One region of the Streptomyces sp. NPDC048349 genome, then DNA from elsewhere that is predicted to be linked to it. Evidence: riboswitches for the same ligand, from Rfam matches in the RefSeq annotation. Region 1 holds a riboswitch; each other region holds the start of a gene.

What was found. A riboswitch is a leader RNA that binds a small molecule or an ion and turns the genes downstream of it on or off. The one in region 1 is predicted to bind cyclic di-AMP.
Positions count from the first base shown of each region.
Region 2: it holds a riboswitch for cyclic di-AMP, as region 1 does, so the genes downstream of both, AB0D44_RS05935 (M23 family metallopeptidase) here and AB0D44_RS13435 (transglycosylase family protein) in region 1, are expected to answer to the same signal.
Region 3: it holds a riboswitch for cyclic di-AMP, as region 1 does, so the genes downstream of both, AB0D44_RS21575 (LysM peptidoglycan-binding domain-containing M23 family metallopeptidase) here and AB0D44_RS13435 (transglycosylase family protein) in region 1, are expected to answer to the same signal.

Region 1 is NZ_JBEZLA010000019.1:69,994-79,326, reverse strand. It holds gene AB0D44_RS13455 (SurA N-terminal domain-containing protein) at 1-138, shown strand, start outside; gene AB0D44_RS13450 (nucleoside triphosphate pyrophosphohydrolase) at 167-1,165, shown strand; gene AB0D44_RS13445 (cytochrome P450) at 1,228-2,502, shown strand; gene AB0D44_RS13440 (transglycosylase family protein) at 2,606-3,667, shown strand; cyclic di-AMP (ydaO/yuaA leader) riboswitch at 3,944-4,116, shown strand; gene AB0D44_RS13435 (transglycosylase family protein) at 4,120-4,812, shown strand; gene eno (phosphopyruvate hydratase) at 5,096-6,382, shown strand; gene AB0D44_RS13425 (septum formation initiator family protein) at 6,472-6,963, shown strand; gene AB0D44_RS13420 (DUF501 domain-containing protein) at 7,016-7,552, shown strand; gene AB0D44_RS13415 (Ppx/GppA phosphatase family protein) at 7,549-8,490, shown strand; gene AB0D44_RS13410 (NAD(P)/FAD-dependent oxidoreductase) at 8,926-9,333, shown strand, end outside.
Region 2 is NZ_JBEZLA010000006.1:83,445-92,777, forward strand. It holds gene AB0D44_RS05920 (GNAT family N-acetyltransferase) at 1-581, opposite strand, end outside; gene AB0D44_RS05925 (HPr family phosphocarrier protein) at 766-1,047, shown strand; gene AB0D44_RS05930 (GntR family transcriptional regulator) at 1,276-1,956, opposite strand; gene AB0D44_RS05935 (M23 family metallopeptidase) at 2,159-2,956, opposite strand; cyclic di-AMP (ydaO/yuaA leader) riboswitch at 2,969-3,128, opposite strand; gene AB0D44_RS05940 (pitrilysin family protein) at 3,335-4,702, opposite strand; gene AB0D44_RS05945 (pitrilysin family protein) at 4,723-6,099, opposite strand; gene AB0D44_RS05950 (DNA topoisomerase IV subunit A) at 6,303-8,759, shown strand; gene AB0D44_RS05955 (restriction endonuclease) at 8,868-9,333, shown strand, end outside.
Region 3 is NZ_JBEZLA010000039.1:25,668-35,000, reverse strand. It holds partial or broken gene AB0D44_RS21580 (tyrosine-protein phosphatase) at 1-775, opposite strand, end outside; cyclic di-AMP (ydaO/yuaA leader) riboswitch at 1,068-1,265, shown strand; gene AB0D44_RS21575 (LysM peptidoglycan-binding domain-containing M23 family metallopeptidase) at 1,270-2,310, shown strand; gene AB0D44_RS21570 (SGNH/GDSL hydrolase family protein) at 2,474-3,259, shown strand; gene AB0D44_RS21565 (MBL fold metallo-hydrolase) at 3,369-4,577, shown strand; gene AB0D44_RS21560 (ATP-binding protein) at 4,889-6,865, shown strand; gene AB0D44_RS21555 (roadblock/LC7 domain-containing protein) at 6,901-7,335, shown strand; gene AB0D44_RS21550 (DUF742 domain-containing protein) at 7,332-7,760, shown strand; gene AB0D44_RS21545 (ATP/GTP-binding protein) at 7,738-8,367, shown strand; gene AB0D44_RS21540 (GAF domain-containing protein) at 8,364-8,915, shown strand; gene AB0D44_RS21535 (MmcQ/YjbR family DNA-binding protein) at 9,034-9,333, shown strand, end outside.

The sequences.
Region 1 (9,333 bases):
ACCGCCGCCAAGGCGCTGCACATCCAGGTCAACCCGCGCTACGGCTCCTTCGACGTCCAGCAGATCAAGCTCGGCGCCGGGGAGACCGCCTGGATCACCCAGCGGACCCGGCCCGAGCAGGCACCCGCCGGAGCCTGACGCCCGCCCGCGGAGGTAGGTTCGGAGGGTGACCGACCACGACCCCTCCGATTTCGCCGCGGCCGAGCCCACCGGCCGCATCGTCCTGCTGACCACCAGCCACCGGGTCGCCCCCGGCGTGCTGTCCTGGCCCGCGTGGCAGACCCTGCACGCCGCGGACCGGGTGCTGTGCGCCGACCCCGGCCACCCGCAGCTCCCCTACCTGCGGGAGGCGGGCGTCGAGGTCGTCCACGAGGCTCCGCAGGCGCAGGCGCTGGTCGAGGCCTGCGCCGGGGGTGCCACGGTCGTGGTGCTGCTGAGCGGCGAGGGCGACCAGCGGCTCACCGACGGGCTGGCCAGGCTCGCGGGTTCGGGCCGGGTCGCCATGCCCGATCTGGAACTGCTGCCGGGCTCGTACGACCTGCCGGGCGCCCGGCTGCTCGACCTGGTCCAGGTGATGGACCGGGTCCGGCGCGAATGCCCGTGGACCTCCCGGCAGACCCACCGGGGCCTGGCCAAGTACGCGATCGAGGAGGCGTACGAACTGGTCGAGGCCATCGAGGACGGGGACCGGGAGGAGCTGCGCGAGGAACTCGGGGACGTCCTGCTCCAGGTGGTGTTCCACGCCCGGATCGCGCAGGACCACGACGATCCGGACGAGGCGTTCTCCATCGACGACGTGGCCGGCGCCCTGGTGGAGAAATTGATCCACCGGCACCCGCACGTCTTCGGCGACGAGAAGGCCGAGACCCCGGAGGACGTCAGCGCGCACTGGCAGCGCACCAAGGCGGTCGAGAAGCGCAGGGAGTCCGTGACGGACGGGATTCCGGTGGGCCAGCCGGGGCTCGCGCTCGCGGCCAAGCTCGCCGGGCGGGTCCGTACGGGAGGGCTTGCGGTGGAGCTGCCCCGCGGCGAGGGCATCGGGTACGAGCTGCTGGAACTGGCGGCGCGCGCCGAGGCGGCGGGGATCGACCCCGAGACCGCGCTGCGCGCGGCGGCCCGCGTCTACCGGGACGCGATCCGGGCCGCCGAGGGCGTCGGCGCGTAGCCCGTCCCGGGACGGGGGCCGGGGGCCGGAGGCCGGGATACGGTCATCCGGTGCACGAGCAGATCCCCGCGGCCCCCGCAGACACGCCCCCGGCCTCCCCTTCCTCCCAGGGCCCGACCCTGTTCGACTGGGAGTTCGCGACCGACCCCTATCCGGCCTACGCCTGGCTGCGCGAGCACTCCCCGGTGCACCGCACCAAGCTCCCCAGCGGGGTCGAGGCCTGGCTGGTCACCCGGTACGCCGACGCCCGCCAGGCCCTCGCCGACCAGCGGCTCAGCAAGAATCCGGCGCACCACGCCGAGCCCGCGCACGCCAAGGGCAAGACCGGGATCCCGGGGGAGCGCAAGGCGGAACTGATGACGCACCTGCTCAACATCGACCCGCCGGACCACACCCGGCTGCGGCGGCTGGTGTCGAAGGCGTTCACGCCGCGCAGGGTCGCCGAGTTCACCCCGCGGGTGCAGGAGCTGACCGACCACCTCATCGACGGGTTCGCGGAGAAGGGGGAGGCGGACCTGATCCACGAGTTCGCCTTCCCGCTCCCCATCTATGCCATCTGCGAGATGCTCGGCGTACCGCGCGAGGACCAGGACGACTTCCGCGACTGGGCCGGGATGATGATCCGCCACCGCGGCGGCCCGCGCGGCGGAGTCGCCCGTTCCGTGAAGCAGATGCGGACCTACCTCGGCGAGCTCATCCACCGCAAGCGGGACGATCTGGGCAATGACCTCATTTCCGATCTGATCCGCGCGAGCGACCACGGCGACCATCTGACGGAGGCCGAGGCCACGGCCATGGCTTTCATCCTGCTTTTCGCCGGTTTCGAAACCACTGTCAACCTCATCGGCAACGGCGTCCATTCCCTCTTCATGAACCCCGGCGAACGCGAGCGGCTCCAGGCCTCCCTCGCGGCCGGCGAGAGCGGCCTGCTGGAGACCGGCGTCGAGGAACTGCTGCGCTATGACGGCCCCGTGGAGCTGGCCACCTGGCGGTTCGCGACCGAACCGCTGACCCTCGGCGGGCAGTCGGTCGCGACCGGGGACCCGGTCCTGGTCGTCCTCGCCGCCGCCGACCGCGACCCCGAGCGGTTCGCCGAGCCGGACACCCTCGACCTCTCCCGGACGGACAACCAGCACCTCGGCTACGGCCACGGCATCCACTACTGCCTGGGCGCTCCGCTCGCGCGACTTGAGGGACAGACCGCGCTTGCGACTTTGCTCACGCGTCTGCCAGATCTGGAACTGGCTGTTCCGCCCGAGGAGCTGCGCTGGCGCGGCGGACTGATCATGCGTGGCCTGCGCACCCTTCCCGTGCGCTTCACACCCCGAAACATCTGAAGCGCGACTGACCGGAAGTCAGTTCCCGGCCGGAGTTGTGACAACCGTTCGAAGGCCGCTAGGTTCTGCCGTTACCCAGCCGTTATGCGAAAGGTGCAGCCTCATGCGTTCCGGGAACGGCCGCCACAGACGCCCCCGTCAGGTGCCCGCGATAGTCGTCACCGCCGGAGTCACCGGCTCCGCTCTGGCTCTGCCGCTGCTCGCCGCCACCAGCGCCGGCGCGGCCGACACGTCCACGTGGGACAAGGTCGCCGAATGCGAGAGCGGTGGCGCCTGGAGCGCCAACTTCGGCAGCGGTCAGTACGGCGGCCTGCAGTTCACCCAGGAGCAGTGGGCGAACGCGGGTGGACTCGACTTCGCCGAGCGGGCCGACCTGGCGAGCCGTTCCCAGCAGATCGCCGTGGCCGAGCGGGTGCTGGCCTCGCAGGGCCCGCAGGCCTGGCCGCTGTGCGCGGCTTCGGCCGGACTGGACGGCCAGGGCGCCGCGGCGGAGGTCGACCCCGGCCTGCCCGGCGGTTCCGGCACCGTGACCGCGCCCTCCCGTCCGGACGACACCGTGCCCACCACCGGGCGCGGCAAGCCCTCCACGGACTTCGGCGCTCCGACGCAGCCGGCGCCGAGCCCCTCGGGCAGCCCGTCCTTCGCGCTCCCCGACGGCCCGCTCGCGCCCTCCCTCGGACTGCCCGTCATGCCCTCGCCGGACGCCCCCACCACGGCGCCGGCCCCGACGGATCCGACCGTGCCCCCCACCCCCGTGGACCCGGGCGGCAGCACCACCGAGCCGCCGGTCACCCCGCCGGTCACCCCGGGCCTGCCGCCGGTGACCCCCGGGGCCCCCGTGAGCCCGGCCGACCCCACGGCACCGACCGCACCGGCGACTCCGGGCGCCCCGGACGCCTCGGCCGACCCCACCGCACCGGCCGCCCCGGCTGCCGAGGGAAGCGGCAAGCACCGAGGTGCGCCGGCCGTCGAGCTGCCGGCCGCCTCTGACACCCCGTCGGAGCCCACCTACACCGTCCAGTCGGGCGACAGCCTGGCCGCGATCGCGGACGCCAAGGGACTCGAGGGCGGCTGGAACGCGCTCTACAAGGCCAATGAGCAGGTCATCGGCGAGGACGCCGATCTGATCAAGCCCGGCCAGAACCTGGATCTAACCGCCGAATAAGGGCACTTCGGGCAGCCGTAAAGAGTTGATTGTCCGTTTTCTGTAAGTGAGACATGTGTCTCTTCCGGTCAACTGGCGTGTCCCCTCGGGGGGCTTCTGCAAACCCCGCCCTCACCTGCGCAAACGCCCGTACGAGGAGCGCAAGTAGGGGCCGTTTCTCCCCGATGGGGCTCGTTGAACATCGGGGAGGGACCTGTTTACCTTCTGAATCGCTCGCCACCGCGAGCTCCTTCGACCGCATCGCCGAATCCTGCCGGCGGACGGGGGGAACAGTCGTCGCGTCACGCGCCGAAGGCAGGAGCGGGGGAACCAAGGTAGGCGCCGGGAGCGGCCGTTGAGAGACGGTCACGCCACCGGCTAGGGGTCAAGACGTGCGCTAGGTCGCACGGCCGGGCAACTCACTCGCCCGAACCCGACAGCTCACCTCGTAGGCGTCGGTGAGGAGAATCTCCATGCTGCTTTCCGGCAAGGGCAAGCACCGCCGCGGTTCCAAGGCCGTCCGCATCGTCACGCTCGCCGGTGTCGCCGGTGTGGCCGTCGCCGCCCCCCTGATGGCCGCCGGCACCGCCGGCGCCGCCACCGCGTCCGAATGGGACAAGGTCGCGCAGTGCGAGTCCGGTGGCAACTGGTCCATCAACACGGGCAACGGCTACTACGGCGGCCTGCAGTTCTCGTCCTCGACGTGGGCCGCGTACGGCGGCAAGTCGTACGCCCCGCAGGCCAACCAGGCCTCCAAGGCCCAGCAGATAGCCATCGCCGAGAAGGTCCTCAAGGGCCAGGGCAAGGGCGCCTGGCCGTCCTGCGGCGTGGGCCTGTCGAACTCCTCCTACACCGGCGGCGGCTCGACCGAGGCCGCCCCCAAGCAGGAGAAGAAGACCCAGCCCAAGCAGACCCAGCCCAAGAAGGCCGAGCCGAAGAAGGAGACGAAGCGCTCCGAGGCCCCGACCACCCGCTCCGAGCGCTCCGAGGCCCCGGCCCCGAAGACCGGCAACGGCTCGTACGAGGTCAAGTCCGGCGACACCCTGGGCACCATCGCCGAGGCCAACGGCGTGCAGGGCGGCTGGGAGAAGCTCTTCGAGCTGAACAAGGACATCGTCTCGGACGCCGATCTGATCTTCCCGGGTCAGAAGCTGAAGCTCAGCTGAACACCGCGGCCCCGGCCGCGCAGTCCCTGGGCAACAGGCGTCATCACGCACCATCACACCCCGCCCGGCGCGTCTCCCCCACGCGCCGGGCGGTGGTGCGTGGACGGCCGGAACCACGAGGATCAAGAGCCCTATGTCCCGGAAGAGGGGTATTCGGACCCTTTTTCGTCCCAGGACCCGGGCGGTCGGCGGGCCGAGTGCCCGGAGCCGGTTAGGCTCTAGGCGGCAAGGCCATCCCACGGCCTGATGCCGCCGCACACCCAGCGTCACATCCCAGAAGGAGATGCTCGTGCCGTCCATCGACGTCGTCGTAGCCCGGGAAATCCTGGACTCCCGAGGCAACCCCACGGTCGAGGTCGAGGTGGGCCTCGACGATGGCAGCACCGGCCGTGCTGCAGTTCCGTCCGGCGCCTCCACCGGTGCCTTCGAGGCCATCGAGCTCCGTGACGGTGACCCCAACCGTTACATGGGCAAGGGTGTCGAGAAGGCCGTCCTCGCCGTCATCGAGCAGATCGGCCCGGAGCTCGTCGGCTACGACGCCACCGAGCAGCGCCTGATCGACCAGGCCATGTTCGACCTGGACGCCACCGACAACAAGGGCTCGCTCGGCGCCAACGCCATCCTCGGCGTCTCCCTCGCCGTCGCGCACGCCGCGTCCGAGGCCTCGGACCTCCCGCTCTTCCGCTACCTGGGCGGCCCGAACGCGCACCTGCTGCCCGTTCCGATGATGAACATCCTCAACGGCGGCTCGCACGCCGACTCCAACGTGGACATCCAGGAGTTCATGATCGCGCCGATCGGCGCGGAGTCCTTCTCCGAGGCGCTGCGCTGGGGTGCCGAGGTCTACCACACCCTCAAGAAGGTCCTGCACACCAAGGGCCTGTCCACCGGTCTCGGTGACGAGGGCGGCTTCGCCCCGAACCTGGAGTCCAACCGCGCCGCGCTCGACCTCATCATCGAGGCCATCAAGCAGGCCGGCTACACCCCGGGCAAGGACATCGCGCTCGCGCTCGACGTCGCCGCGTCCGAGTTCTACAAGGACGGCAAGTACGAGTTCGAGGGCCAGTCCCGCTCGGCCGCCGAGATGACCGACTACTACGCCGAGCTCGTCGAGGCGTACCCGCTGGTCTCCATCGAGGACCCGCTGTTCGAGGACGACTGGGCGGGCTGGAAGACCATCACCGACCGCCTCGGCGCCAAGGTCCAGATCGTCGGCGACGACCTCTTCGTCACCAACCCGGAGCGCCTGGCCCGCGGTATCGAGGAGGGCTCCGCGAACGCCCTGCTCGTGAAGGTGAACCAGATCGGTTCGCTGACCGAGACCCTCGACGCCGTCGAGATGGCCCAGCGCAACGGCTTCAAGTGCATGATGTCGCACCGCTCCGGCGAGACCGAGGACGTCACCATCGCCGACCTCGCCGTCGCCGTGAACTGCGGCCAGATCAAGACCGGCGCCCCGGCCCGCTCGGACCGCGTCGCCAAGTACAACCAGCTGCTGCGCATCGAGGAGATCCTCGACGACGCCGCCGTGTACGCGGGCCGCAGCGCGTTCCCGCGCTTCAAGGGCTAATTGCGCCCTCGCCTCCGTACGTCCCCGCACTCGGTCCCGTACCGTGTGCGGGGACGTAGTGCGTAGTGCGGACACAGGGGAGGCGACCCATGGCCGGGAACCGGGACCGGTTCTCCACCTTCTCCACCGCGACCAGGCTCAAGCAGCTCGGCGAGCGGACCGCCGCCCACGTCTACCGCTCGCAGTCGCGCCGCCAGGTCCGCCGCAGCCGGCTGACCGGCCGCGCCGCGCTCCTGGTGCTCGTGCTCTGTACCCTGGTCGTCGCCCTCGCGTATCCGATGCGCCAGTACGTCTCCCAGCGCTCGGAGATCGCGGAGCAGCAGCGGGCCGCCGCGGCCGCACGGGACCGCCTGGAGCGGCTCCGCGACGAGAAGGCCCGTTGGCAGGACGACGCCTACGCCGAGCAGCAGGCGCGCAGGCACCTGCACTTCCTGCGCCCGGGGGAGATCGGCTACATCATGACCGACCCCGGGGCCCGGGCCGCGGCCGAGCGGCACCGCACCGGCCAGGCCGGCTCCGACCGGCCCTGGTACTCCAACGTCTGGGACGGCGTCGACAAGGCCGACCGCCCCGGCGACTGATCCGTACGTACCGCAGCACCCATCCACGAGAACGAAGAGACTTCCTCCAGGCATGCAGACGCCCCCGCCCCAGACCGACCGGACCGAGCCGACCGACGCGGACATCGAGGCGTTCGAGCAGCAGCTCGGCCGCCCGCCGCGCGGGCTGCGCGCCATTGCCCACCGCTGCCCCTGCGGCCAGCCGGACGTGGTGGAGACCGCGCCGCGGCTCCCCGACGGCACCCCCTTCCCGACGCTGTACTACCTGACGTGCCCGCGCGCGGCCTCCGCGATCGGCACGCTCGAGGCCAACGGCGTGATGAAGGAGATGCAGGCCCGCCTCGCCGAGGACCCCGAGCTCGCGGCCGCCTACCAGGCCGCGCACGAGGACTACATCCGGCGCCGCGACGCCATCGAGGTGCTCCAGGGCTTCCCCAGCGCCGGCGGGATGCCGGACCGGGTCAAGTGCCTGCACGTGCTGGTCGGCCACTCCCTGGCCGCGGGCCCGGGCGTGAACCCGTTCGGCGACGAGGCCCTCGCCATGCTGCCGGAGTGGTGGGCCAAGGGCGCCTGCGTCACCCCGTGCGGTGACAAGGAGGAGTCCGAGTGACCCGGGTCGCGGCCGTCGACTGCGGTACGAACTCCATCCGCCTGCTGGTCGCGGACTGCGACCCCGCCACGGGCGACCTGGTCGAACTGGACCGGCGGATGACCATCGTCCGCCTCGGCCAGGGCGTGGACAAGACCGGGCGGCTCGCCCCGGAGGCCCTGGAGCGCACCTTCGCCGCCTGCCGCGAGTACGCGGCGGTGATCAAGGAGCTCGGCGCAGAGCGGGTGCGCTTCGTGGCGACCTCGGCCTCCCGGGACGCGGAGAACCGCGCCGACTTCGTCCAGGGCGTCCTGGACATCCTGGGCGTCGAGCCCGAGGTGATCTCCGGGGACCAGGAGGCGGAGTTCTCCTTCACCGGAGCGACCAAGGAGCTGACCGCCCACGACCACCTGGAGCGGCCGTTCCTGGTGGTCGACATCGGCGGCGGCTCGACCGAGTTCGTGGTCGGCGAGGAGCACGTGCGGGCGGCCCGGTCCGTGGACGTGGGCTGCGTCCGGATGACCGAGCGCCACCTGGTCGTGGACGGGGTCGTCAGCGACCCGCCGACCGAGGCGCAGGTGGCTGCCGTACGGGCCGACATCGAGGCGGCGCTGGACCTGGCCGCCGAGACGGTCCCGCTGGCCGAGGCCCGCACCCTGGTCGGCCTGGCCGGCTCGGTGACCACCGTCGCCGGGATCGCGCTCGGCCTGCCGGAGTACCTCTCCTCGGAGATCCACCACTCCCGGATCTCCTACGAGCAGGTCCGCGAGATCAGCGAGCGCATGCTGACGACGACGCACGCCGAGCGCGCGGCGATCCCCGTGATGCACCCGGGACGGGTGGACGTGATCGGCGCAGGCGCCCTGGTCCTCCTGGCGATCATGGAGCGCATCGGCGCCTCGGAGGTCATCGTCTCGGAGCACGACATCCTCGACGGCATCGCCTGGTCCGCTGCCTGAACGGCGGGCCGGGGAGGGGCCGTAGAGGCCTCCGGAAGGTCCTGAAAGGGCCCCGAAGGGGTCCCGGAGGGGTCCTGAGGCGCGTGATCCACACGAAGTTCGTGAAGTTCTTCACAAGGAAAAAGGGCCTGATGGGCCAACGGAAGCGCCTTCAGGGCCCTTCCCGAGGCCCTCAGGCCCTTTTTCTTGCCCGTTCGTGCGATCCGCGGAGACGACGGGTTCCGTGTCGGAGGTATGGACGAAGCCCCGTGGTCCAGTCCGGTTGAGGGCCTGGAGGCCAGTTCAGGACGGGTGAACAACGACTCCCGTTACACCGTGGTTCCCGTTGCGCGCCATGACCTCCGTCACGTGGGCGGCGGAGTGTAGCAGAGGCCTTCCGTCACCTTGTGAAGGGGCTCACGAGCGACACCCCTTTGGGTGCTGGATACTCGTTCCATGAGCACCACGGAGCGTCCCAGGATCCTCGTTGTAGGAGGTGGGTACGTAGGCCTGTACGCAGCCAAGCGCATCATGAAGAAGATGCGTTACGGCGAGGCGACCGTCACGGTCGTCGACCCGCGCTCGTACATGACCTACCAGCCCTTCCTCCCCGAAGTGGCCGCAGGCAGCATCTCGCCTCGGCACGTCGTCGTCCCGCTGCGACGCGTGCTGCCCAAGGCAGAGGTACTCACCGGCCGGGTCACCAGCATCGACCAGGACCGCAAGGTCGCCGTCGTCACGCCGCTGGTCGGCGAGGCGTACGAGCTGCCCTTCGACTACCTGGTGATCGCGCTCGGCGCCGTCTCCCGCACCTTCCCGATCCCCGGCCTCGCCGAACAGGGCATCGGCATGAAGGGCGTGGAA
Region 2 (9,333 bases), on a different contig from region 1:
CGCTGCACGGCGAGGGACTCCGCGGTGGGCTCGAGGTCGAGGGTGAGGTGGACGGAGCCGTCCTCGAAGCTGCGCTTCTGCTGGTAACCGACGTCCGTGAACACCTTGATCATTTTGGTGTTGGCGGGCAGCACTTCGGCGGCGAACCGGCGGATGCCCCGCTCCCGGGCCACCGCGCCGATGTGTTCGAGGAGGGCGGAGGCCACCCCGCGGCCCTGGTGGGCGTCCTGGACCAGGAAGGCGACCTCGGCCTCGTCGGCGGGGGCCGAGGCGGGCCGGCCGTCGGGGCCGATGCGGTCGTAGCGGACGGTTCCGATGAACTCCCCGCCGATGGTCGCCGCGAGGCCGACGCGGTCCACGTAGTCGTGGTGCGTGAACCGGTGCACGTCGCGGTCGGAGAGCCGGGGGTACGGGGCGAAGAAGCGGTAGTACTTCGACTCGTCGGAGACCTGCTCGTAGAAGCTGACCAGCCGGCCCGCGTCGGTGGGCGTGATGGGCCTGATCCGGGCGGTGCCGCCGTCGCGCAGGACGACGTCCGCCTCCCAGTGGGCCGGGTACGAGGGGTCCGACTCGGTGGTCATGGGCCTACCTTACGGCCGGAAACCGCCTGGCAGCGTGCGCGCGGCGCATCAGGCACACTGGGGCAAAACGGTGCAAGCTGGGGAAGGTCGAACGGCGGAAGATCCGGGCCGGAGGTCGGTCGGAGCATTCCGGACGTCGTGAGAGACTGGTCTAGACAACCGTAAGAACCTGAAGGGCATCACCATGGCAGAGCGCCGCGTCAACGTCGGCTGGGCCGAGGGCCTGCACGCTCGTCCCGCCTCGATCTTCGTCCGTGCGACGACCGCTTCCGGCGTCCCGGTGACCATCGCCAAGGCCGGTGGCGACCCCGTCAACGCCGCTTCCATGCTGGCGGTTCTGGGCCTGGGCGCCCAGGGCGGCGAGGAGATCGTCCTCGCGTCCGACGCCGACGGCGCCGAGGTGGCGCTGGACCGCCTCGCGAAGCTGGTCGCCGAGGGTCTCGAGGAGCTCCCCGAGACCGTCTGACCCTTCGGGTTCGACACCGCCGTCGACCGCACCGCCGCAGCGACCCACACGGTCCACGCGGTCCACACGCGAAAGCCGCGGCCCCCGCCATCCGGGAGCCGCGGCTTTCGCGTGTACGCAGGGGAATTCCACTCCGCAGGAATTCGGCGCACCGAATTCGCGCCACCGGAATTCCGGCAGCGGCGCACGCAGCGGTGCACGGATATACCCCTTTGTATACGGCGCCTGTTAATGACGGCCGCTCGACATGTTTACGGCAGGTTGCGAAGTCCTCACGGCCGCCGCCCGCACCCGCGGCCGGTGCGCGCCCGCCGCCCGTTCGGCGTGGACGGCCGCCAGCGCCCGCGCCCGCTCCGCGTCCCCCCGCGCCACCGCGTCCACGATCGCCCCGTGCTCGGCCCAGGAGTCCACCGGCCGGGAAGGCGCCTGCACCACGTACATCCACGCCAGCTTGTGCCGCATCTGCGTGAGCAGCGCGATCAGGCCCGGACTCCCGGACGCCTGCGCCAGGGTCTCGTGGAACCAGCCGCCCAGGGAGCGCAGATCCTCTGCCTGGCCCCGCCTGGCCCGCTCCTGGCCCAGTCTGACCAGCCCACGCAGCACCTTGAGGTGGGCCTCGGTGCGCCGCCGGGCCGCCCTCGCGGCGGCCAATGGCTCCAGCAGCATCCGCAGCTCGAGGAGGTCGGCGGCCTCCTGCTCGGTCGGCTCGGCGACGCAGGCACCCGCGTGCCGCCGCGTGGTCACGAACCCCTCGGACTCCAGGGTCCGCAGCGCCTCGCGCACCGGCACCCGCGAGACTCCGTACCGGCGGGCCAGCACCTCCTCGGTCAGCCTGCCGCCCGGTTCGAAGACCCCGGAGACGATGTCGTCGCGGATCGCTGTGCATACCGCATGCGCGGGAATACGCAAGACCGGACCTCCGCTATTTCCGATTTTCCACTGCACGCCAACGGGACGCGCATATCCATGACGTGCATGCGCGTGCCGCGACTCTATTGCAACACACGATAATTTCCGAGAGCAGCCGGAAATGACGAACATGTATCCGGCGCAGCGGCACGAAGGCCCCGGCTCGGGGAGCCGGGGCCTTCGGTGGAGCGGTGGGCTGCGGTCAGAGGCTGACGCCGTGCGAGCGCAGGTACGCGATCGGGTCGATGTCCGAGCCGTAGTCGGCACCGGTGCGGGCCTCGAAGTGCAGGTGCGGGCCGCTGGAGTTGCCCGTCGAGCCCGACAGGCCGATCTGCTGCCCGGGGGTGACCTGCTGGCCGACGGAGACGCTCAGCGAGGACATGTGCCCGTACTGGGTGTACGTACCGTCGTTGTGCTTGATCACGACGTTGTTGCCGTAGGCGCCGCCCCAGCCCGCCTCGACCACGACGCCGACGCCGACCGCGTGGACGGAGGTGCCGGAGGCGGCGTGGAAGTCGATGCCGGTGTGGCTGCCGGAGGACCACATGCCGCCGCCCGCCTTGTACTGCGTGCTGACGTACGAGCTGTCGAGCGGCGAGACGAAGGTGTTGAGGCGCTTGCGCTCCTCCTCGCGGGCGGCGCGCTCGGCGGCCTCGCGCTCGGCCTTCGCCTTGGCCTCGGCGAGGCGCTTGGCCTCGGCGGCCCGCTGCTTCGCGTCGGCCTCGGCCTGCGCCTTGGCGGCGGCGTGCTCGGCGGCACGCTGCTGGGACGCGGCCTGGTCCTCGATGTCACCCGCGAGGTCCTCGGCGACGACGACCGCGCCGAGCGCGTTGTCCGAGGCGGACTGGGTGTTGCCGTTGTCCGCGGCGAAGGCCGGGGCGGCGAGGGAGCCGACGACACCAGTGGTGGCGAGGGCGGCTATGCCGGCGTAACCGGCGGTCTTGCGGCTCAGACGACTGGAACCACGGTGCTTACCGGCGGCACGACTGCCAAACGCCATGAAGGGGCTGATCCTTTCCTTCCCTCTCGCCTACCGGGTTAGCTGACGGGTTCGGAGCAGGAAGGTCTCCTACGGGCCTCCTCTTGCGAGGCGGTCCGATTCACCCCAGGGACTGATGTGGGTCCCCGGCTCCCCAGGCTCGCGCCTGACGGGGACTCGGCGATCGCTGCCCGGTGCCGCGGGTGCGGCGGGTACAACTGACGGACAGCACGGGTGACGCTAGGCGGATCATCAGTCAATCGCCAAACAGACACGCCTTTTTGTTGCGTACGCCACACCACATAAAAGCAGCCTCTCCGCTAAACGGACAAAAAGGGGCCCCGGCGGACAAGCCCGCCGGAGCCCCTCGTGCCACGGCCGGTTGCGGCCGCAGTGCGGTCAGTTGGTGACGACGCTCACGTCGCCGATGCCCAAGGCCCGCACCGGTTCCTCGATCTGCGCCGCGTCGCCCACCAGCACGGTGACCAGCCGGTCCGCGGGGAAGGCCTTCACGACCGCCGAAGTCGCCTCCACGGTCCCGGTTTCGGCGAGCTGCGCGTACAACTGCGCCTGGTAGTCGTCCGGCAGCTCCTGCTCGACCTGGTCGGCCAGGGTGCCCGCGACCGAGGCCGCCGTCTCGAACTTGAGCGGGGCCACGCCCACCAAGTTCTGGACCGCCACGTCCCGTTCGGCGTCGGTCAGACCGCCCTCCGCGAGGGTGCGCAGCACCTTCCAGAGGTCCTCGAGCGCCGGGGCGGTGTTGGGGGTGTCCACCGAGCCGCTGATGGCGAGCATGGAGGCGCCCCTGCCGTCGGCCGTGGAGCGCAGCACCTGGCCGAAGGCGCGCACGCCGTAGGTGTACCCCTTCTCCTCGCGCAGCACCTTGTCCAGGCGGGACGTCAGGGTGCCGCCCAGGCAGTACGTGCCGAGCACCTGGGCCGCCCAGACCCGGTCGTGCCGGTCCGGCCCGATCCGGCCGATCAGCAGCTGCGTCTGGACCGCGCCGGGCCGGTCCACGATGACCACGCGGCCGGTGTCGTCGGCGGTCACCGGCGGAACCGGGAGGGGCTCGGCGGTGTCGCCCGTCCACGTGCCGAGGGTGTCGGCGAGGACCGCGTCCAGATCGATGCCCGTCAGGTCGCCGACGACCACCGCGGTGGCGGTGGCGGGGCGCACGTGGGCCTCGTAGAAGGCGCGTACGGCCGCGGAGTCGATACGGGCGACCGTCTCCTCGGTGCCCTGGCGCGGGCGGGACATGCGCAGGGCGGCGGGAAAGAGCTCCTTGGAGAGCTCCTTGGCGGCGCGGCGCTGCGGGTTGGCCAGCTCGTGCGGGATCTCGTCGAGCCGGTTGCGCACCAGGCGGTCGACCTCCGCGTCGGCGAAGGCCGGCGCGCGCAGCGCCTCGGCGAGCAGGCCGAGCGCCTTGGGCAGCCGGGAGGCCGGGACCTCCAGGGAGACGCGCAGGCCCGGGTGGTCGGCGTGCGCGTCGAGGGTGGCGCCGCAGCGCTCCAGCTCGGCCGCGAACTCCTCGGCGGAGTGCTTGTCGGTGCCCTCGGACAGGGCGCGGGCCATGATGGTCGCCACGCCGTCCAGGCCCTCGGGCTCGGCGTCCAGCGGGGCGGCGAGGTTCACCTCTACCGCGATCACCTGCTGGCCGGGGCGGTGGCAGCGCAGCAGGGTCAGGCCGTTGGGCAGCACCGAGCGGTCGGGGGCCGGGAAGGCCCACGGCTGCGGCTCCCCGGCCTGCGGGCGCGGGTGGAAGGTCATCGTGACGGCTGCGGTGTCGCTCACTGCTCCGCCCCCTCGTTCTCGTCGTTCACAGCGTTCTCGTCGGACTCGTCGGACTCGTCGGACTCGTCGTCGGAGCCGGCCAGCGGCTCGTAGACCAGTACCGCGCGGTTGTCCGGGCGCAGCCGGGCCGCGGCCACGGCCTGGACCTCCTCGGCGGTCACGTCGAGGACGCGCTGGACCGCGGTCAGGGCCAGCTGCGGGTCGCCGAAGAGCACCGCGAACCGGCACAGCTCGTCGGCCCGGCCCGCCACCGTGCTCAGCCGGTCCAGCCACTCGCGCTCGAGCTGCGCCTGGGCGCGCTCCATCTCCTCGGCCGTCGGGCCCTCGGCGGCGAACCGCGCGAGCTCCTCGTCCACGGCCGCCTCGATGTCGGGGACCTCGACCCCGCCGGAGGTCTTGACGTCCAGCCAGCCCAGCGAGGGCGCCCCGGCCAGGCGCAGCATGCCGAACCCGGCCGCGACGGCCGTCTGGTCGCGTCGTACCAGGCGGTTGTGGAGCCGCGAGGACTCGCCGCCGCCCAGGACGGTCAGCGCCACGTCGGCGGCGTCGCACTCGCGGGTGCCGTCGTGCGGGAGCCGGTAGGCGGCCATCAGCGCACGCGCCGGGACCTCCTCGACGACCTCCTCGCGCAGCTCGCGGCCGATGACGTCGGGCAGCGAACCGTCCCGGGGCGGCTGCTTGCCGTCGTGCGCCGGGATGCTGCCGAAGTACTTCTCGACCCACGCGAGCGTGCGCTGCGGGTCGATGTCGCCGACGATCGACAGCACCGCGTTGTTGGGCGCGTAGTACGTACGGAAGAAGGTGCGCGCGTCCTCCAGGGACGCGGCGTCCAGATCGGCCATGGAGCCGATCGGCGTGTGGTGGTACGGGTGGCCCTCGGGGTAGGCCAGGGCCGTCAGCTTCTCGAAGGCCGTGCCGTACGGGACGTTGTCGTACCGCTGGCGGCGCTCGTTCTTGACGACGTCGCGCTGGTTCTCCATGGACTCGTCGTCCAGGGCGGCCAGCAGCGAGCCCATCCGGTCCGCCTCCAGCCACAGCGCGAGCTCCAGCTGGTGGGTCGGCATCGTCTCGAAGTAGTTGGTGCGCTCGAAGCTGGTGGTGCCGTTGAGGGAGCCGCCGGCTCCCTGGACCAGCTCGAAGTGCCCGTTGCCCGGCACGTTCGCCGAGCCCTGGAACATCAGGTGCTCGAAGAGGTGAGCCAGGCCGGTACGCCCCTTGACTTCGTGACGCGAGCCGACGTCGTACCAGAGGCAGACCGCGGCGACCGGGGTCAGGTGGTCCTCGGACAGCACCACGCGCAGGCCGTTGGCCAGCCGGTGCTCGGTCGCTGTCAGGCCGCCGGAGCCGGCCTGGGCTGTGGCCGTGTGACCCATGGGCATGTGGTCCCTTCGATACGCGATGCAGAGATTTCCGTCAGACCTGCCACTGTATGCAAGCGCGTCGGCGACCGGATAAGTTCCCGGGTCACCCCCTGGGGTCGGAGTCAGGGTTGTCGGTGCCTCGGGCCACAATGGTCCGCGTCAGACCCCCAGCAGACCCCCAGCACACCCATTCTTGGTTAAGGAGCCGCGCAGCGATGGCCCGCCGCAGCACGAAGACCCCGCCGCCGGAGGATTTCGAGGAGAAGATCCTCGACATCGACGTCGTCGACGAAATGCAGGGCTCCTTCCTCGAGTACGCGTACTCGGTGATCTACTCCCGTGCCCTGCCCGATGCCCGCGACGGCATGAAGCCGGTGCACCGCCGCATCGTGTACCAGATGAACGAGATGGGTCTGCGCCCCGACCGCGGCTACGTGAAGTGCGCCCGGGTCGTCGGCGAGGTCATGGGCAAGCTCCACCCGCACGGAGACGCGTCGATCTACGACGCCCTCGTGCGCATGGCCCAGCCCTTCTCGATGCGGCTGCCGCTGGTCGACGGCCACGGCAACTTCGGTTCGCTCGGCAACGACGACCCGCCGGCGGCGATGCGCTACACCGAGTGCAAGATGGCCGACGCCACGTCACTGATGACGGAGTCGATCGACGAGGACACCGTCGACTTCACCGCCAACTACGACGGTCAGGAGCGGGAGCCGGTCGCGCTGCCCGCCGCCTACCCGAACCTGCTGGTCAACGGCGCGTCCGGGATCGCGGTCGGCATGGCCACCAACATGCCCCCGCACAACCTCGGCGAGGTCATCGCCGCCGCCCGCCACCTGATCCGCTACCCGCACGCGGACCTGGAGGCGCTGATGCGCTTCGTCCCGGGTCCGGACCTGCCCACGGGCGGCCGGATCGTGGGGCTCTCGGGGATCAAGGACGCCTACGAGAACGGCCGCGGCACCTTCAAGATCCGCGCGACGGTGGCGGTGGAGAACGTGACGGCGCGCCGCAAGGGCCTGGTCGTCACGGAACTGCCCTTCACGGTCGGCCCCGAGAAGGTCATCGCGAAGATCAAGGACCTGGTCGGCTCGAAGAAGCTCCAGGGCATCGCCGACGTCAAGGACCTCACCGACCGCTCGCACGGCCTGCGCCTGGTCATCGAGATCAAGAACGGCTTCCACCCCGAGGCCGTCCTGGAGCAGCTGTACAAGCTGACGCCGATGGAGGAGTCCTTCGGCATCAACAACGTGGCGCTCGTGGACGGGCAGCCGCTGACGCTGGGCCTCAAGGAGCTGCTGGAGGTCTACCTCGACCACCGCTTCGAGGTCGTCCGGCGGCGCAGCGAGTTCCGCCGCGGCAAGCGCCGCGACCGGCTGCACCTCGTCGAGGGCCTGCTGGTGGCGCTGCTCGACATCGACGAGGTCATCCGGCTCATCCGGGACAGCGACAACTCGGCGCAGGCCAAGGAGCGCCTGATCGAGCACTTCTCGCTGAGCGAGATCCAGACCCAGTACATCCTGGACACGCCGCTGCGCCGGCTCACCCGTTTCGACCGGATCGAGCTGGAGTCCGAGCGCGACCGGCTGACGGGCGAGATCGACGAGCTGACCGGGATCCTGGAGTCCGACACCGAGCTGCGCAAGCTGGTCTCCTCGGAACTGGCCGCGGTGGCCAAGAAGTTCGGCACCGAGCGCCGCACGGTCCTGCTGGAGTCGGCGGGCACGGCGGTGTCGGCCGTTCCGCTGGAGGTCGCGGACGACCCCTGCCGCGTACTGCTGTCCTCGACCGGCCTGCTGGCGCGGACCGCGAACGGCGACGCGCTGCCGCAGGAGGAGGGCGGCGCCCGGGCCAAGCACGACCTGATCGTCTCGCAGGTCGCGGCGACCGCCCGCGCCGACGTCGGCGCGGTCACCTCGTACGGGCGCCTGCTGCGCCTGTCGGTGATCGACCTGCCGCAGCTCCCGGACACGCACGCCGCGCCGAACCTGGCGGGCGGCGCCCCGGTCTCCGAGTTCCTCTCCGGACTGGAGGCGGACGAGAAGGTGGTCTGCCTGACCTCGCTGGACGAGTCCTCGCAGGGACTGGCCCTGGGCACCGAACAGGGCGTGGTCAAGCGCGTCGTGCCGGACTACCCGGCCAACAAGGACGAGCTGGAGGTCATCACCCTCAAGGAGGGCGACCGGATCGTGGGCGCGGTCGAGCTGCGCACGGGCGAGGAGGACCTGGTCTTCCTCACCGACGACGCCCAGCTGCTGCGCTATCCGGCCTCGCAGGTGCGCCCCCAGGGCCGCCCGGCGGGCGGTATGGCGGGCATCAAGCTCGCGGCGAACGCCAAGGTGATCCACTTCTCGGCCGTCGACCCGGCCAGGGACGCGATGGTGTTCACGGTCGCGGGCTCGCACGGCACGCTGGACGACTCGGTGCAGTCCGGGAAGCTGACCCCCTTCGACCAGTACCCGCGCAAGGGCCGCGCCACCGGCGGCGTGCGCTGCCAGCGGTTCCTCAAGGGTGAGGACGTGCTGGTGCTGGCCTGGGCGGGCAACGCGCCGGTCCGGGCGGCGTCGGCGAACGGCACTCCGGCCGAGCTGCCGGCCGTGGACCCGCGCCGCGACGGCTCGGGGACCGCGCTGCCCGCGGCCGTGGCGGCGCTCGCCGGGGGCGCACTGTAGGCGGAGGTCGCCCTTGCGCCGGTACGCCCAACGGGGGACGTACCGGCTGAAGGGCGACTAATGTTTTCCCTCTTGGCACTGGTGGGTGGGGCGGGGAGAACAGAGCTGATGAGTCGACGCTCGGGCGGAGTGATCGGGGACTGGGCCGAGGCCCAGCGCCGGATGCAGCAGACGCAGCTGATCCAGCAGCGGCAGGCGGAGCGCAGGCGGCGGGAGCAGCAGGCAGCCGACCGGCAGCACCGCGAGGCCGAGGCCCGGCGGCGTACCGAGCAGATCGAGGCGGAAGTCGCCGCCCTGCAGGGCCTGCTGGCCGCGGGGTGCCGGGCCCCGGCGTTCCGGATGGCCGGGCTGGTCCGGTCCGAGCAGCTCGAAGCCTTCGACCCGGGCACGCTGGCGCACCCCGTGCCGATGCCTGAGCTGCACCAGTTCCAGCAGCAGAGCACGGGCTGGACGCTCGGCTCGAACCGGCGGGCGCAGGCCGAGCGCGAGGCGCACGCCCGGTACACGCAGGCCTGGCAGGCCGCGCACGCCGCCGAGGCCCAGCGCCGACAGCAGCTGGCGGCGTACCGGCAGC
Region 3 (9,333 bases), on a different contig from region 1:
GGGGGGGGGGGGGGGGGCGGGGGGCCCCCCCCCCCCCCCCCTCCGCGAGGTAGGCCTCGCGTCCGCCCCACTGCTCGTCGATGGTGTCGAAGGCCGCGGTCAGGTACTCGGCCCGGGCGTCGAAGAGCGGCGCGAGGAGCTCCGTCACCTCGGCGGAGCGGGCCTCCTGCGCCCCGCTGCTGCGGCGCACCCGGTAGCGGCGGTGCGGGGCGTTCGACTCCAGGTAGTCCGCCACGATCGCCTCGCGCTCGACGCCCAGCGCGAGCAGGACGACGGCGATCGACAGGCCCGCCCGGTCCTTCCCGGCGGCGCAGTGCAGCAGGGCCGGGACGCTGTCCTCGGCGATGGCGTGCACCACCCGGCTGTGCTCGGCGGTGCGGTGCCGGATGATCGTGCGGTACGACTGCGACATCCGGGCCGCGCCCTTGCCGTCGCCCAGGACGGAGCGGAGCTGCTCGAGGCCGCCGTCGCGGACCATCTTCCAGAACTCCCTGCCGTCGGCCGGGTCCGACAACGGGATGTTGACGTTCCGCACGCCGGGCAGCTCGACGTCCGGACCCTCCAGGGCGTGGTCGGCGTCGTTGCGGAAGTCGAAGATGGTGTGGAGCCGGAGCGATGCGAGGAACTCTGCATCGGTTTCGGTGGCATGTGCGAGATGTCCGCTTCGGAACAGTCGTCCCGTCCTGACCTGTCGTCCGTCGGAAGTCGGCAATCCGCCCACATCGCGGAAATTGCGCACTCCGGACAGTTCCGGCTCCTGTATCCGCTGGGTCAAAGCAGCTCCTCCGGTTCGTGGTGGGGCATCTGTCCGAATTGAGTCGGTTGGCTCCAACTTGCCATATCCGGCGGCGAGATCGGACACGGCCCCGTGAGCCAGATCATACGGTGACCGTGAGTGCCTGATCGCGAAAGTCGAATGGCCCGGCCGGAGCGGTTGTTGACGGTGTGGAATGGACGCAGGGTGACCGGAATTCCGTCGATCCCTCATGCCGGTGATTCCTTTTGGAAATTCATGGCTTGTTCCGTGCGGCCGGACTCGATTACCTTCGCGATCGATCCGGGTGGACCGCCTAATCCTGCCGCCTCCCGGAAACCGCACCCGACTATTCACGCGCGCGGCAGGAGCGGGGGAACCAGGTAAGCCGCTGTTCCGGATCTTCCCTCCGGAGCCGCTAGGGGTGAAGTCGTCCATGTTCCGTTCATGTACGGCCGGACATCTCCAGTCCGAACCCGACAGCTCACCTCGCAGGCGACGGAGAGGAATTCGCCATGCCTGCAAAGGGTAAGCACCGCCGTCCCAAGTCCCGTTCCCTTTCCCGCGGTCTCGCCGTCGCCGGCACCGGTGGTGCGGCCCTCGCGCTGCCCCTGATGGGTGCCGCCGGCGCCAACGCGGCCACCGCTCCGGCCGCCGCCCCCGCCACGGCCCCCGCCCTCGCCGTCGCCCCGCAGCTCCCCCTCGCGCTCCAGGCCGCGCCCGCCGCCGTGGAGGCCGCCCCGACCGTCTACACGGTCGTCCCCGGCGACTACCTCTCCAAGATCGCTGCCGAGCGCCACCTCGAGGGCGGCTGGCACAAGCTGTACGCCGACAACCGCGAGGCCGTCGGCAGCAACCCCTCCCTGATCCACCCGGGCCTGAAGCTGACCCTCGGAGCCAAGGGCCGGCCGGCCCCGGCCGACGCGGCTCCGGCCGAGCCGTCCGCCGCCAAGCCCGCTCCCGCCAAGCCGGCTCCCGCCAAGCCCGCTCCCGCCGAGCCGGCTCCGGCTCCGGCTCCCGCCGAGCGGTCCTGGACCGGTTCCGGATCCTCCGACGAGGGCCCCTCCGCCGAGCAGGACGCCCCCGCCCCGCAGCCGAAGCGCCAGCCGCAGAGCAGCGGTTCCTCCACCGAGGCCGAGGCGCCCAGCGGCGCCGGCTTCGTGGCTCCGGTGAGCGGCGGGATATCCACCCAGTACAAGGTCGCGGGCGCGATGTGGTCCTCGGGCTACCACACGGGCGTCGACTTCATCGCCAGCTCCGGCACCACCGTCAAGGCCGTCGGCGCCGGCACCGTGGTCTCCGCCGGCTGGGCCGGGGCGTACGGCAACGAGGTCATCATCCGGCACGCGGACGGCAAGTACTCCCAGTACGGCCACCTCTCCTCGCTGTCCGTCTCGGTGGGCCAGAGCGTCACCGCCGGCCAGCGCATCGGCCTCTCCGGTTCGACCGGCAACTCGACCGGCCCGCACCTCCACTTCGAGATCCGCACGACCCAGTCCTACGGCTCGGACATCAGCCCGGTGAACTACCTCCGCTCGAAGGGCGTCACCATCTGACGGCAGCCGCCGCCGGAGCACGGACACGCGCCAGGCCGGGGCCCGAGGGGGGTCCCGGCCTGGCGTGTACTTATTCCTTATCTCCCGCGTGGTATAGATCACGGTCCGTCAACCCCTGCTTACGTTGGCGTAGGTCGTGTGCGCGGGTGAAGGATGTCGTTCCGTGGCAGCGACGACGACGACACTCAAGACCATCGGCTCGTACGCGGCGATCGGGGACAGCTTCACCGAGGGCGTGGGGGACCCGGGACCCGGGGATTCTTATCTCGGCTGGGCGGACCGGCTCGCCGTGCTCCTGGCCGACCAGCGTGACGAACACGACTTCCGGTACGCGAACCTGGCCGTGCGCGGCCGGCTCCTCGACCAGATCGTGGCCGAGCAGGTCCCGCGGGCCAAGGAGCTCGCCCCGGACCTCGTGACCTTCTGCGCGGGCGGCAACGACATCATCCGGCCCGGCACCGACCCCGACGACGTGGCGGAGCGGTTCGAGGCCGCCGTCGCCGACCTCACCGGGTCCGTCGGCCTGGTCATGATCACCACCGGCTTCGACACCCGGGGCGTGCCGGTCCTCAAGCACCTCCGCGGCAAGGTCGCGACGTACAGCGCGCACGTGCGCGCCATCGCCGACCGCTACGACTGCCCGGTGCTCGACCTGTGGTCGCTGAAGTCCGTACAGGACCGGCGCGCCTGGGACACCGACCGGCTGCACCTCTCGCCCGAGGGCCACACGCGCGTGGCGCTGCGCGCCGCGCAGGTGCTCGGGCTGGACGTGCCCGCCGACCCCGACCAGCCGTGGCCGCCGCAGCGGCCGCGCGGCTCGGTGGACGTGACCCGGGACAACATCCAGTGGGCGCGCGAGCACCTGGTGCCCTGGATCGGGCGCCGGCTGCGCGGGGAGTCCTCCGGGGACCACGTCGAGGCGAAGCGCCCCGACCTGATGCCCCTGTAGGGAGCCGCAGACGGGGACGGGGACCGCAAGCGGAATCCTTCGGGGGAGGTGTGCGTTGGGAAGGTCGTAGACCGACGACCGTCCCGACCCCATTCCCCCAGGAGGCGCCTTGACCGGCTCCCGTCCCCCGCGTCCCCTGCGTCCGCGGCTGCGTGCCCTGCGGCCCGAGGCCTTCGGCGCGGACCCCGCCGGCGCCCGGCTGGAGCGGATCCACAACTCACCGAACTTCGCCGACGGCGTCTTCCAGAACCCGCTCGGGGCCCGGACCAGGCCGTCGGGGTCGATGGCGGAGTTCGCCAAGACCTACTTCCAGCGGGAGCAGCGGGTCCGGCGCACCCCCGGCGCGCCGATCCCCGTGTATCCGACCACCCTCGCGGAGCTGGCGAAGCCGCCCGCGAGCGGACTGCGTCTCACCTGGATGGGGCACTCCAGCGTGCTCGCCGAGATCGACGGGCGACGCGTGCTGTTCGACCCGGTGTGGGGCGAGCGGTGCTCGCCCTTCCCCTTCGCCGGGCCCAAGCGGCTGCACCCGGTACCCGTGCCGCTGGCCTCGCTGGGACCGGTCGACGTCGTGGTGATCTCGCACGACCACTACGACCACCTCGACCTGCCGACGATCAAGGAGCTCGCCGGTACGGACACGGTCTTCGCCGTCCCGCTGGGCGTCGGGGCGCACCTGGAGCGCTGGGGCGTGCCGGCCGACCGGCTGCGCGAGCTCGACTGGAACGAGACCACCGAGGTCGCCGGGCTCTCGCTCACCGCGACGCCCGCCCGGCACTTCTGCGGACGCGGGCTGCGCAACCAGCAGCACACCCTGTGGGCCTCCTGGGTGGTCGCGGGGGACGAGCACCGGATCTACCACAGCGGGGACACCGGCTACTTCCCCGGCTTCAAGGAGATCGGTGCCGAACACGGGCCCTTCGACGCCACGATGATCCAGATCGGCGCGTACTCGGAGTACTGGCCCGACATCCACATGACGCCCGAGGAGGGCATGCGCGCCCACCTCGACCTCCAGGGCGGTGCCCCGCACGGGACGATGCTGCCGATCCACTGGGGCACCTTCAACCTGGCCCCGCACCCGTGGGACGAGCCGGGTGAGGGGACCCTAGCGGCGGCGCAGGGGGCCGGCGCCGCGATCGCCCTGCCGATCCCCGGCCAGCCCTTCGAGCCGGGGGCGGCGGACGCTCCCGCGAAGCCGTGGTGGCGGCCCTTCACGGCCGGCGGCCACGCCGCACCCGAAGTCGCCGTCGCCGCGGTGACCGCCGGGCGGGCGACGGGCGTGATCCGCGAGGAGCCGGAGGCCGTGGGGTCCTGACGGACGGCCGCGCCCCCGCGGCGGCACTCCGGAGGCGGCACTCCGGAGGCGGCGTCCCGGGGCCGGAGCCCCGGACCTCGGGGGCGGAGCCCCGGCCCTCGGGGGCGCTCGGTGGCCGCGCTCCCCGCCGCAAGGGTGACCCGGGGGATTCGGGCGGCTGTACGAGCGCTCCACCGGGAGCGGGAAGCACCCCCGTGAACTTCCCCAACTGGGCGTCAGGGGCGGGACGGTGCGGTCTAGCGTGGGTATCCGGTGATCAACACCGGGCCCCGGGACCGCTGGGGGCCGGGCCCCACGTACCGAGGACGCCGATGTCCGGACTCCGCGCCGCCCGCCACGCCCCGTCGAGACACGCCGTCACCGGTCCGGGCCGGCAGATACGCCCCCAGCTGGTCCGCGCCGCCGTCCTGCCCGCGCTCGCCGCCGGGCTCAGCGGCACCGCCGCGGTCATCTTCACCCTCCAGCTCGGCGGGGGCGCCGGAGACCGGGACGCCCGGCTCTGGCCGGTGCTCACCGGCTGCGCCCTCCTCTTCGTCGCCGCCCTCGCGGCGGCCCTGCTCGGCGCGCAGCGCGCGGCCAAGGCCGTACGGGACCGGTGCGAGGCGCTGCGCCGCTCCAGCGTGCGCGGCCGCCAGGAGCTGCGCGCAGCCGCCGACCGGCTGGAGCGCGGCGAGACCCCGCCGCGCCCGGTGCGGGGCGGCCCGACCGGCCCGCCGTCCGGCGCCGATCCGGCGGGTGTGGACGAGTTCTGGCTGCTGTCGCAGGAGCTGCGCGGCGCCCGCGAACAGGCCCACGCGACGCTCGTACGGCTGGCGGGACCGGCCACGCCCTCCGACAGCGAGCGGAAGGTCGAGGTCTTCGTCAACCTCGCGCGCCGCCTGCAGTCCCTCGTCCACCGCGAGATCTCGCTGCTGGACGAACTGGAGGACACGGTCGAGGACCCGGACCTGCTCAAGGAGCTCTTCCACGTCGACCACCTCGCCACCCGCATCCGCCGCCACGCGGAGAACCTCGCCGTGCTCGGCGGCGCCGCCAGCCGGCGCCAGTGGACCCGGCCCATCGACCTGAGCGAGGTGCTCCGCTCCTCGGTGGCGGAGGTCGAGCAGTACACCCGGGTCAAGGTCGTGCCCCCGGCGGGCGGCAGCGTGCGCGGCCACGCCGTCGCCGACGTGGTGCACCTGCTGGCCGAACTCGTCGAGAACGCCACGGTGTTCTCCGCCCCCGACACGGATGTGGTGCTGCGCGCCGAACGGGTCACCGCCGGCATTGCGGTCGAGGTGGAGGACCGCGGGCTGGGCATGCCGCCGGAGGAGCAGCACCGGATGAACGCCCTGCTCGGCGACCCGGACCAGATCAGCGTGCGCAACCTGCTCGCGGACGGGCGGATCGGGCTGTTCGTCGTCTCCGCGCTGGCCCGCCGGCACGGGATCGCCGTCGAGCTCAAGTCCAACATCTACGGCGGGGTGCTCGCCGTCCTGGTGCTGCCGCAGGAGCTGCTGGGCGCGGAGGCGCCGAGCGCGGCCGACGCGGCGGGGGGCTCCCGCGCCACCTCCTGGGGCACCGGGCGGGCGGCTCCGATGCCGCCCCTGGAGCCCGTCCGGGTGGGCCCGCCGCGTCCCCAACCGCCCGTGCCCCGACCGGAGCCGTGGCCGGCGGCTGCCTCGGGGACCGCTCCGGGTCCCCTCCCGGCCGGACCGGGGGCCGGACCGGCGGCCCCGGCGGAGCCCGGTCACGGGACGGCTCCCGAAGCCGTGGCCGGGTCCGGGTCGGGTTCCGAAGCCGTGGCTGGGCCCGGGCGGGGGCCCGAAGCCGTGGCAGGGTCCGGGTCGGGTTCCGAAGCCGTGGCCCGGTCCGGGCGTTGGGCCGAAGCCGTGGCAGGGGCCGGGCAGCGGTTCGAGGGTGCGGCCGTGCAGGTGCCCGCGCCGCGGTCCGGGGACGCGGGAACGACTTCGGCCCCGGCCCCGGCCCCGGCCGAGCCGTTGAGCGAGCCGGAGCCCTGGCCCGGGCCTGAGCCGACGACCCCGGCCGGGGCCGAAGCCCTGCCCGAGGTGTGGGCCGGGGCCGCACCCGCGCCCGTGACGGCAGGGGCGGACCCGGCCGGGGCCGGCCCGGCGGAGGCGCGGCCGCCGTTGCCGCGCCGGCGGGCGCAGCAGCACCTCGCGCCCCAGCTGCGCGAGGCCCCCGCTCCCCGGCGGGCCCCGGATCCCGAGCAGCCCGTACACGACCCCGGCCTGATGGCCGCCTTCCAACGGGGCTTCGGCCTCGCCCAGTCGGAGAACCAGGTATGACCCCGACCCCTCACCTCAGCAAGGAGCACACCCCCATGGGCGGCGAAGTGGCGACGAAGACCGGCAACCGGCTCTCGGACCTCGACTGGCTGCTCAGCGGTCTGGTGCAACGCGTGCCGTACACGCGCAGCGCCGTCCTGCTCACCGCCGACGGCCTGGTGACCTGCGTGCACGGCCTGGACGCGGACAGCGCGGACCACATGGCCGCGCTGGCGTCCGGGCTGTACTCGCTGGGCCGCAGCGCCGGAGCCCGCTTCGGGGACGGCGCGGAGGTCCGCCAGGTCGTCGTCGAACTCGACACCGCGCTCGTCTTCGTGTCGGCCGCCGGCTCCGGTACCTGTCTGGCGGTCCTCGCCGATCGCGAGGCCGATGCCGGAGTGCTCGGCTACGAGATGGCGATGCTGGTCAAGAGCGTACGACCGTACCTGGCGGCCCCGCCGAGGCGGCCGGTCGCCGACCCGGAGCGATGAGGCTCCGTCCGACGGGGGCGTTCGCGGCCGGTGCGTCGGCGAAGGGGCGGGACACGCCCTGGCTCGACGACTCGGCGGGCCGGGTGATGCGCCCGTACACCGCCAGCGGCGGGCGGACCCGGCCCGGTATTGCGCTCGACCTGCTCTCCCTGGTGACCGCGACCGGGGTGCGGCCGCGCGTACCGCTGGGGGCGGAGCACACGCTCGCCCTCCGGCTGTGCGCGGGCGCCGCGGCGGTCACGGTCGCCGAGGTCGCCGGGCAACTGCGGCTGCCCGCCGTGGTGGTGAAGGTGCTCCTGTCCGATCTGATGGAACACGGGGCCGTCATGGCGCAGGCCCCGCGGTTCCCGGGCGGCGGATCCTTCGCCGCCGATGACCAGTCTCTGCTCCGGGCGGTGCTCGATGGCCTCCACAAACGCTTGTGACGCACCCGCCCCGGGGGCCGCTCCCGCGACGCTGAAGATCCTGGTCGCGGGCGGTTTCGGGGCGGGCAAGACCACCTTCGTGGGCGCGGTGAGCGAGATCGAACCGCTGAGCACGGAGGAACTGCTGAGCGACCTCGGCGAGAGCGCCGATCCGCTGGACGGGGTCGAGGCCAAGAGCACGACGACCGTCGCGCTGGACTTCGGCCGCATCACGCTCGACCAGGGGCACGTGCTCTACCTCTTCGGGACGCCCGGGCAGCACCGGTTCTGGTTCCTGTGGGAGGAGTTGTGCGCCGGCGCGCTCGGGGCGGTGGTGCTCGCCGACACCCGTCGCCTCGCCGACTGCTTCCCCGCCGTGGACTTCTTCGAGCGGCGCGGGATCGGTTTCATCGTCGCCGTCAACGAGTTCGACGGCGGCCACCGCTACGGGCCCGACGAGGTGCGCGAAGCGGTGGGGCTGGGGCCCGAGGTGCCCGTCGTACGGTGCGACGCGCGCCTGACCAGCTCCGGGACGGGGACGCTGGCCGCCCTCGTCCGCCACCTCCTGTGCACGGCCGCGGGGGTCACCATCAGCTCTTCGTCCTCGGAGTCGGGGGAACCGTCATGACGTACTACGAATCGACCGGACACCTGTTGCTCACGCCCGTGGACCGGGAGGCGCCCGCGCGCGTCGTCCGGCTGCGCGAACTGGGGCTGGGCGAACGGGTGGACGCCGAACTGGACGCCTTCGCCCGTCGGGTCGCGGACGTGCTGGCCGCGCCCTACGCGGGGGTCAACTTCATCGGCGAGGAACGGCAGTTCTTCGCCGGGCTGCACCACGCCGCCGAGGCGCCCGCGAGCGAGTACCCGGCGCGGGTGCTGGCCCGCGACCACGGCTACTGCCCGCACGTGGTGGTGCGGCGCCGGGCGCTGGTGCTGGAAGACGTACGGGACTTCGCGCGCTTCGCGGGCAACGCGGTGGTGGACGAGAGCGGGGTGCGCTCGTACGTGGGCGCGCCGCTGACGGACCGGCGCGGGATCGTGCTGGGCACGGTGTGCGCGGTGGACGTGGTGCCGCGCCGGTGGGGCACGGAGGGCCTCGCCACGGTGAAGTCGCTGGCGACGGAGCTGGTCGAGTTGCTCCATGCCCGGGAGGACCGGCGGCGGACGGCGTAGCGGGGCCGGGGCCGGGGCCCGGGCCCGGCGCCCGAGCCTTGCGCACCGCCCCTCCGGCCGGGCCGGTGCACGGCTCGGCGGCGCGGCCGATGTCAGTGGCGGGGTCTACGGTCGTGGCATGGCTACCACCGCGCAGGACGTCCGTGCGATCGCGCTGTCGCTCCCGGACAGCAGCGAGAAGCCGGCCTGGGGCACGCCGACCTTCCGGGTGGGCGGAAAGATCTTCGCCGCGCTGGCCGACGACGACGCGGCGATCGGGGTCAAGTGCCCCAAGGAGGACCGGGCCGAGCTGATCGCGGCGGAGCCGGAGAAGTTCTTCATACGCGAGGGGCACGACGACAACTACGCCTGGCTCCGCGTCCGGTTGGAGGCGCTGGACGACGAGGCGGAACTGCGCTCGATCCTGATCGACTCCTGG